2 regions of the Psychromonas sp. L1A2 genome follow, and region 2 is predicted to be linked to the other one. Evidence: predicted binding sites of a transcription regulator. Region 2 holds the regulator's gene; the other holds the start of a gene.
The links. Region 2 encodes sigma-54, which starts transcription at its own class of promoters, with help from an activator protein. Its sites were predicted from a motif close to GTTGGCACGNNNNTNGNNT; they were not measured.
Positions count from the first base shown of each region.

Region 1: a site for sigma-54 is predicted at 2,945-2,963, ahead of GQR59_RS07835 (PEP-CTERM sorting domain-containing protein). Genes of this name have one in related genera too.

Region 1 covers NZ_WUAG01000001.1:1,817,697-1,822,520, forward strand. The annotation lists gene sucD (succinate--CoA ligase subunit alpha) at 1-660, shown strand, start outside; gene GQR59_RS07835 (PEP-CTERM sorting domain-containing protein) at 3,057-3,554, shown strand; gene GQR59_RS07840 (hypothetical protein) at 3,937-4,452, shown strand; gene GQR59_RS07845 (methyltransferase) at 4,652-4,824, opposite strand, start outside.
Region 2 covers NZ_WUAG01000001.1:522,010-526,833, reverse strand. The annotation lists gene lptB (LPS export ABC transporter ATP-binding protein) at 1-714, shown strand, start outside; gene GQR59_RS02260 (RNA polymerase factor sigma-54) at 748-2,193, shown strand; gene ptsN (PTS IIA-like nitrogen regulatory protein PtsN) at 2,291-2,734, shown strand; gene rapZ (RNase adapter RapZ) at 2,751-3,593, shown strand; gene GQR59_RS02245 (HPr family phosphocarrier protein) at 3,600-3,875, shown strand; gene mgtE (magnesium transporter) at 3,890-4,824, shown strand, end outside.

The DNA of each region.
Region 1 (4,824 bases), 1.3 Mb from region 2:
TATGTACCAGCACCATTTTGTAAAGATGCTATTTTAGAAGCGATTGACGCAGGTATTAAATTAATCGTTACTATTACTGAAGGTATCCCAACACTAGATCTAGTTGCAGTTAAAATCAAACTAGACCAAGAAGGCGTTGTGATGATCGGTCCTAACTGTCCTGGTGTTATCACACCGGATGAATGTAAAATCGGCATCATGCCTGGTCACATTCATAAGAAAGGTAAAGTAGGTATCGTATCGCGTTCAGGTACATTAACTTACGAAGCAGTTAAACAAACGACTGATGAAGGTTTCGGCCAATCAACTTGTGTTGGTATCGGTGGCGACCCAATCCCAGGTTCAAGCTTCATTGATATCTTAAAATTGTTCCAAGAAGATCCAGAGACTGAAGCAATCGTTATGATTGGTGAAATCGGTGGTACTGCGGAAGAAGAAGCGGCTGCTTATATCAAAGCAAATGTAACTAAGCCTGTTGTTTCTTACATTGCCGGTGTTACTGCACCAGCTGGTAAGCGTATGGGTCATGCTGGCGCAATTATCGCTGGCGGTAAAGGTACTGCTGAAGATAAATTTAAAGCTCTTGAAGATGCAGGCGTGAAAACGACTAAATCTCTAGCTGAAATCGGTAGCGCACTACGCGAAATCACTGGTTGGTAAACTCTAACAGAGTGCTAATCACCAAGCCTCGCTTTTAGCGGGGCTTTTTTATGCCTATTGTTTATGTGACTAGTGTTTTAGTACACTGATATAGAAACTACTGAAGATAAATTTAAAGCGCTATACCTTAAATGAAGAGCCGCAGGCGTGAAAACGACTCAATGGCTAGCTGAAATCGGTAGCGCACTACGCGAAATCACTGGTTGGTAAACTCTTAACAGAGTGCTAATCACCAAGCCTCGCTTTTAGCGGGGCTTTTTTATGCCTATTGTTTCAACTTTAATTTAACTTACGAGTCTATTAACACGATAATATAGAAACTACTGAAGATAAATTTAAAATGCTGTACCTTAAATGAAGAGACGCAGGCGTGAAAACGACTCAATGGCTAGCTGAAATCGGTAGCGCACTACGTGAAATCACTGGTTGGTAATCTCTTAACAGAGCGCTAATCATCAAGCCTCGCTTTTAGCGGGGCTTTTTTATGCCTGTTGTTTCAACTTTAATTTAACTTACGAGTCTATTAACACGATAATATAGAAACTACTGAAGATAAATTTAAAATGCTGTACCTTAAATGAAGAGCCGCAGGCGTGAAAACGACTCAATGGCTAGCTGAAATCGGTAGTGCGCTACGTGAAATCACTGGTTGGTAAACTCTTAACAGAGTGCTAATCACCAAGCCTCGCTTTTAGCGGGGCTTTTTTATGCCTGTTGTTTATGCTGTAGTTAACTTGGCTAGTGTTTTAGTACACTAATATAGAAACTACTGAAGATAAATTTAAAGCTTGCTGGCCCGCAAGCTTTTCTGAATACATAGATGAATAATTTTTTAGCTGGGGCGCATGGCGAATTAGGCAAAGCCTAGTGTCATGAGCGGAGGAGCTCTGAAAGTCCTGTTTTCAGCTTGCAGAGTTTATGGTGTTGACGTTTATGTTTTTTGTCTTTTCAATAAATAATCAACACACAACCCCTGCAGGCTAAAGCCAGCGCCCCAAAGTCAAAAGATGGACATCGACACATAACTGACTGTAGGTTAAAGTTAGTGTCATGACCAGAGGAGTTCTGCGAGTCCTGTTTTTATTTTTTAATGAATACAATATATCAATAATTTTTTGATTTGGGGCGCATGGCGAATTAGGCAAAGCCTAGTGTCATGAGCGGAAGAGCTCTGCGAGTCCTGTTTTCAGCTTGCAGAGTTTTTGGTGTTGGGTTATGTGTGGTTTTTATTTTTCATCATAAAATCAACACATAACCCTTTGCAGGCTAAAGCGAGCGCCCCGAAACAATTTTCGACAATCAATTAGTGTTTCATTTTTTGACTTAGGGCGCATGGCGAATCAGGCAAAGCATAGTGTCATGTGCGGAAGAGTTCTGCGAGTCCTGTTTTTAGCTTGCAGGTTTTTTGTGTTGGGGGTTGTCATTTTGATTTCGTATATAAAATCAACACACAACCCCCGCAGGCTAAAGCCAGCGCCCCAAAGTCAAAAGATCAACATCAGGACGCAAAGATCTGCAGGCTAAAGCCAGCGGCCCAAAGTCAAAAGATCAACATCGACACACAACCCCCTGCAGGCTAAAGCCAGCGCCCCAAAGTCAAAAGATCAACATCGACACACAACCCTCTGCAGGCTAAAGCCAGCGCCCCAAAGTCAAAAGATCAACATCAAGACGCAAAGATCTGCAGGCTAAAGCCAGCGCCTCAAAGTCAAAAGGTCAACATTAGGATGCAAAAATCTGCAAGCTAAAGCTCGCGTGTCGAAGTCAAGCGATCAACGTTGATATATAACTGACTGCAGGCTAAAACTTGTGTCCCGATACAATTTTCGACAATCAATTGATATCTCATACCTTAAAAAATGAAGAGATACTGGCGTGAAAACGACTTAATGGCTAGTTGAAATTGGATTCGATAGTTATTGAGATCGTAATCAACATTATAAAGCAGATAAGATATGTCGAGATACTATGCATTATTATCTGGTTATTATTTACTTTTGTTATTTTTGTATCTCGAATTATTTGTTTTAATTTAAGCCTATTTTATTATAAGTGAATTTATACCTATTTTGATTTTTTAAAACATTTCTTTGTATATATTAAAATGACTTTTAAAGTTTAGGTCATTTACATAACTATTGATCTCATAAGAAAGCGATAACTTTTTCTTTAAAATTGATTTAAATTAAGATAATAAATTCTTAATGTGTTGATGTTTTTTACAGTAATTTCACCTTGTTGTTCTTTCATATCCTATCTAACTGTTAAACAAAGTAAAAGTTATAGTGGCACGCTTGATGCAAAATCATAACTGCATATCATTGATATATTTATATTTTATGATTTCATTTTATTAAACTTTTTATTTTTTACATTAAATAGGATAGAGGTGAAATATGGACATATTTAAATTTTCAAATATTAGAAAAATAGGATTGGTACTAGGCTTGTTGTTTAGTACAAGCTCTTTTGCAAGTCTGATTGTAGATGTTGTTTATCAAGATCAAGCGCTTAGTGGCCTTGGGAACTCAATTTCTTATCAACATGATATTACTGATGATGGATTTACATTCGGAAGTGCAACAAGTGCAAATTTAGCTATTCAAGTTAATAACCTTAGTTTTTGGGAGACTCTGTTATTTCAAATTGAGGAGTTTGATTTTGATTCGGGTGCCATTACTTTAGGCAGTGGCTTTATAGGTGATCTTGAAGTTAATGCATTAGCCGCTCTTAATAGTAATGGCTTATTAGATGTGTTTGTTTATGCAGGCCCATTTACTAGTGTTAGAGTTGGTACTTCTACTTTAACAGTACAAGTGCCAGAACCAAGTACGCTATTGATACTAGGTCTTGCGATTATCGGTTTAAGTTTGCGTCGTCACCGCCAGCTATAATCTATCGTAAATATGATGGGTTAGTGATTAGCTTGCCCAACCGTTTTATGATTTAGCCTCGCTTTAAGTGAGGTTTTTTTATACCTGTTATTTTGTTTTCTTTTTTATGCCTAGCCCTGACTTTAGTCAGTTTTCTTATTTTAAATAAAAAAACAATTAAAATGAGCTCCTTAAATGAGAATAATTAAATATGCTTTCAGCCAATGAGTAGTGTTTTTTGTATGGCATTAGTCCTGACTCATTTTTACAATGGTTAAATAAAAATAATTTTTATAAGAGAAAAGGATTTATTTGTTTAGAATGTTGACTAAGAGTTGCATAGGTTTAATGATCGGGCTTTTAGCCTAACACTTTTTTTATTTCGTTTGTTATAAGGTAAAACATGAATTTAGTTAAAGTACTGCCAACATTAATGTTTATTTATTCAATGCCGAGTTTTGCTGCAGAAGTCAGTACGGCTGAATCTACTCCAACAGTGTCATCAATTACTGAAAAGAACTTATATGGTACTTGGTTATGTCAACATGAAGTAGAAGAGCCTAATACTAAAATGTCGATTAAGGTAAATTATAAAATTAATTATCTAGCTAATGGTCAATCTAACGGCAGTGGTTATTTGTTTTTTAAAATTAATGGTATGCCTGAGCTTAAGTACAGTGTGACTGATAATTCTACCTGGGCGCTTAAAGGGAATGAACTCAATATTAAATCTAAAGATGTTAATTTTAAAAATGTAAGTCATCCTGAATTAGAAGCACTTCTAAATTTAAAAAAGATCTTACCAGCGACGGTTAATGAATCAGGAACAATAATGGCATTAACGCAAACAACACTTAAAGTTAAATCTGCCTCTTATGGTGAAATGTATACGTGTGGAAAAGTAGTAACTCGAAGTTAAGCTTATGCTCTAATCGCGGCATATTGAATGTATGCACTTATTGAAAAGCTGATACCAATGACACTAATTAATTTTTATTATTTGGATTCAGATGATAAGTCGGTTGAGATAAGAGTGAATTAAAAAAGGCTGTACTAAAACGAGTACAGCCTTTTTATTTTATAAAGACAGCTTATAACGGCTGTTTATTACGACAAGATTAATCGTATTTTACTGCACGTAAGACAACAAACTTTTTGTTTTCAGCAATCAATTCACAGTTACCAAAAATACGATCTAATTTGTCTTGATAGTCTAAATGACGATTACCAACAATAACCAACTCACCGTTTATTGCTAAACAAAAATGAGCGTCGTTAAACATGCTCCATG
Region 2 (4,824 bases):
CGAGCAAGCGGATTAGTTAAAAGTTATAAAGGACGTACTGTTGTAAATGGTGTCGGCCTAACAGTTAAAACAGGCGAGATAGTTGGTTTATTAGGTCCCAATGGAGCGGGAAAAACAACCTCTTTTTATATGGTTGTTGGGCTCGTTAAACAAGACCATGGCAGTATCGTTATCGATGACGAAGATATCTCTAGCGATCCGATGCATATTCGAGCACAAAAAGGTATTGGCTACCTACCACAAGAAGCCTCTATATTCCGCCGCTTAACCGTGACTGAAAATATTATGGGGATTTTGCAGACTCGTAAAGAACTAACGCAGCCACAACGAGATGAAAAGCTAAATACACTGTTAGAAGAATTTCACATCACCCATATCCGTAACAGTAAAGGAATGAGTTTATCTGGTGGTGAACGACGACGTGTAGAAATTGCACGAGCACTAGCAACTGAGCCAAAATTTATCTTGTTAGATGAGCCCTTTGCAGGGGTTGACCCTATATCGGTCATTGATATAAAAAATATTATTCAACAATTACGTGATCGCGGTCTAGGCGTACTGATTACAGACCATAATGTAAGAGAAACATTAGATGTTTGTGAGCATTCATATATAGTGAGCCACGGAGAAATCATAGCCGTAGGCACACAAGACGAGATATTAGCAAACGACCATGTGAAGCGCGTTTATCTAGGTGAAGAGTTTAAACTTTAAATCGTAACCATACGTTCAGGAAGATATGTTTTGATGAAACAGGGTTTACAATTGAAAATGGGTCAGCAATTAGCGATGACCCCTCAATTACAGCAAGCAATAAAACTATTGCAGCTATCAACGCTCGATCTCCAACAGGAGATTCAAAACGCATTAGATTCAAATCCTCTTTTAGAGCAAGATGATCAAACGGGTACTGAAGAGTTAGTCAAAGAAGCTGATAGCAGTGAAGTTGATACTTCAGAAGCCATTTCCCAACAAGAATTTTCAGATGATCTTCCTGCAGAAAAAGAATGGGAAGAATCTTATAACTCTACGCCTATTACAGGTAACACCTCTAGTGCTGTTGCTTATGACGGTGAAAGTACAGTCTATCAGGGAGAATCTTCGACTTCTCTACAAGACCATTTATTATGGCAAATGCAATTAACGCCTTTTACTGAAACGGATCAAGTCATTGCAATGGCAATTATCGATTCTATTGATGAGTCAGGATATTTGACCACTGACTGTGAAAGTATTTTAGATAGCTTAAAAGCTGATTTAGAAGATTTGGAATTAGATGAAGTAGAGGTAGTATTAAAACGAATCCAACATTTCGATCCACTAGGTGTCGCGGCTCGTACCACTCAAGAGTGTTTACAAATTCAACTTCGCCAATTACCGAATACAACGCAATGGCGTGACGAAGCTATTCAAATACTTGAACAGTACATGGATCTTCTTGGTAACAGGGATTACAGAACACTTGCACGTAAAAGTAAATTCAAAGAAGCACAACTTGCAGAAATCATGCGCTTAATTCAAAGCTTAGAACCTCGACCAGGTAATGGTGTTGAAACAAGTGAAACACAATATATTATTCCAGATGTCTATGTTAAAAAGATTCAAGGACAATGGCGAGTTTCATTAAATCAAGATTGCGATCCTAATTTATCGATTAACCAACAATACGCAAATATGTGCTCAGGTAACATCAGTAAAACCGATTCTCAATTCATTAAAGGCCATTTGCAAGAAGCGAAATGGTTCATCAAAAGCTTAGAAAACCGCAATGAAACACTATTAAAAGTATCGAACTGTATTGTGCAACAACAACAAGCTTTCTTTGAATACGGCGATGAGTCGATGAAACCAATGGTTTTAAATGATGTTGCCTTTGAAGTCGAAATGCATGAATCAACCATTTCTCGAGTGACTACGCAGAAGTTTATGCATACTCCTCGTGGCATTTATGAATTGAAGTTTTTCTTTTCGAGTCATGTTGCAACCGATGGCGGTGGTGAATGTTCATCAACAGCTATCCGTGCTTTAATTAAAAAGCTCGTTGCCGCAGAATTAACGACTAAACCTTTAAGTGATAACAAAATAACGCAGTTATTAGAAGAAAAAGGTATTCAAGTAGCAAGACGTACTATTGCTAAGTACCGAGAATCATTAGGTATTCCACCTTCTAACCAGCGAAAGCAATTACTTTAATTAGTGAGCAACGCAAATAAAATTGGGATTAACTATAGTTATTTAATGCTAACCTGCTAAACTCGCGCGTCCATTAAGTACAGTTAAACTATATATTATGAAAATATCTACTTTATTAAATAAAGATTCAGTATTCTGCCAAACTGCCTGCACTAGTAAAAAAGGTGCTTTAGAAAAAATCAGTCTTATTGCGGCTAAAGAATTAAACTTAGATGCGCAAGAGTTATTCGAAAGCTTGATTGCACGAGAGAAAATTGGGTCGACGGGAGTAGGCTCAGGTATCGCTATTCCTCACGTCAAAATTTCTAGTGAATTACCAGCAACAGCAGTCTTTCTACAATGTGAAACAGGCATTGATTATGATTCATATGACGGTAATAAAGTCGATATATTATTTGCTATATTCGTGCCAGAAGATCTTTGTAAGCAATACCTTTCTGCCTTATCAGAAATAAGTCAAAAGTTACTAGATAAACAGTTTTTACGCCAATTACGAAGTGCGCAAAGCAACCAAGAGTTATTTGAATTACTGACGTTATAAAATCACAGGAGTAGATATGAAGTTAATTGTTATTAGCGGTCGTTCAGGATCAGGAAAAACAATTGCCCTCCATGTACTTGAAGATTTAGGTTACAACTGTATTGACGGTGTCCCGTATCAATTACTAGAACAATTAATTGATACGGTCGACCCAAAAGATAATAAAGTAGCGGTCACCTTAGATATACGTAATATGCCAACTAAAGTTGATGAAATTAAGCACCTTGTTGAATCATTGCAAAAAAAAGTAGAATTAGAAATCATCTATATAGATGCGCTAACCAGTGAATTAATTCGCCGATATAGTGAGACTCGCCGTTTACACCCTCTTTCTAAACAAAAACACTCTTTATCTCAAGCCTTAGAATTGGAAAAAGAGATGTTAGCACCACTACAAGCACTCTCTGCTTTTTCAATTGATACAACAGCCCTATCTGTTCATAATTTAAATGAACACCTAAAAATATACTTGCAAGGCTCGACTAAGAGTAATTTATTAGTTATTTTCCAATCTTTTGGTTTTAAACATATACACCCGCAAGATGCCGATTATATTTTTGATGTGCGTTTTTTGCCTAACCCATACTGGGAAAAAAACTTAAAAGAATACTCAGGCAAAGATAAACTTATTCAAGACTATTTAAGTGCCTTCCCATTAGTCAAAGAAACTATCACTAATATCGAAAACCTCTTTTTAACTTGGCTGCCGCATCTAGAGCAAAACAACCGCAACTATGTCACCATAGCTATTGGTTGTACTGGCGGTAGACATCGTTCTGTCTATGTCACAGAACAAATAGCGGCACGTTTTAAACATAAGTACCAAATACAAATTGAACATAAATGTTTAAAGGAGTAATTCCTGTTGGATAAAATTAAGCAAACAATTACAATACAAAACAAACTCGGTTTGCACACACGTGCAACAATAAAACTAGTCGAATTAGTTAATGCTTTTGATGCGCAAATCACCATCACACACAATGAAAAAAAAGCAGATGCTGGTAGCGTACTTGGTTTATTAGTGTTAGAAACTTGTTTTGGTCAAGAAATTGAAATAGAAGCGCAAGGTGCACAAGCACAAGAAGCGATGTTAGCCGTTACTGAGCTCATCGAAAATAAGTTTTTAGAAGAAGAATAATACTAGGGGCAAGTATGCTGGAAAACACTAAAGTTGATAATACCCAGCTACGACTTCAAGAAGTAAAAAAAGCACTTGAACACGGTATGTTTGTTTTAGCACGCAGCATTTTAGATAAAATGCCTGCTTGTGATGTCGCCTTTTTATTAGAATCCTCCCCTCCTGCAGATCGTAAAGTATTATGGAACTTAACAGACCATGATCAACACGGTGAAATCCTAGAAGAATTAAACGAAGATGCGAAAGATGGCATCATTAATTTAATGGGAACAGATAACCTTGTCGCAGCAACAGAAGGCATGGAAACCGATGGTTTAGCTTATGTATTAAGAGGCATCCCTGACAGTGTCTATAGAGCTGTATTAGAACAAATGGATACACAGGACAGGCAAAGAGTTGAACTGGCTTTAGCATTTCCTGAAGACACTGCTGGCTCGATGATGAATACCGATACAGTTACGGTTCGTCCTGATGTAACCATTGAAGTCGTACTGCGCTATTTACGTTTAAAAGGTTCGTTACCCGATACGACTGATGCATTATATGTCGTTGATACTGATAATAAGCTACTCGGTGACGTTTCTTTATCAACTTTATTAACAGTAGAACCCACTTCTATCATCAGTGATGTAATGAAGCATGATACAGAACCGCTTCAAGTATTAATGGAAGAAAATGAAATAGCCAAACTATTTGAACGACATGACTGGATTTCAGCCCCTGTTATTGATGATAACAAACAATTATTAGGCCGTATAACGATTGATGATGTCGTAGACATTATTCGAGAAAATGCAGAACACTCGATGATGGGTATGGCAGGTATGGATGATGACGAAGATACCTTCGCCCCTATTTTGCCTAGTGCTAAACGTCGTACGGTATGGTTATCTGTTAATTTAATTGCCGCTTTTATTGCCGCCTCTGTTTCCAATATGTTCGAAGCTAC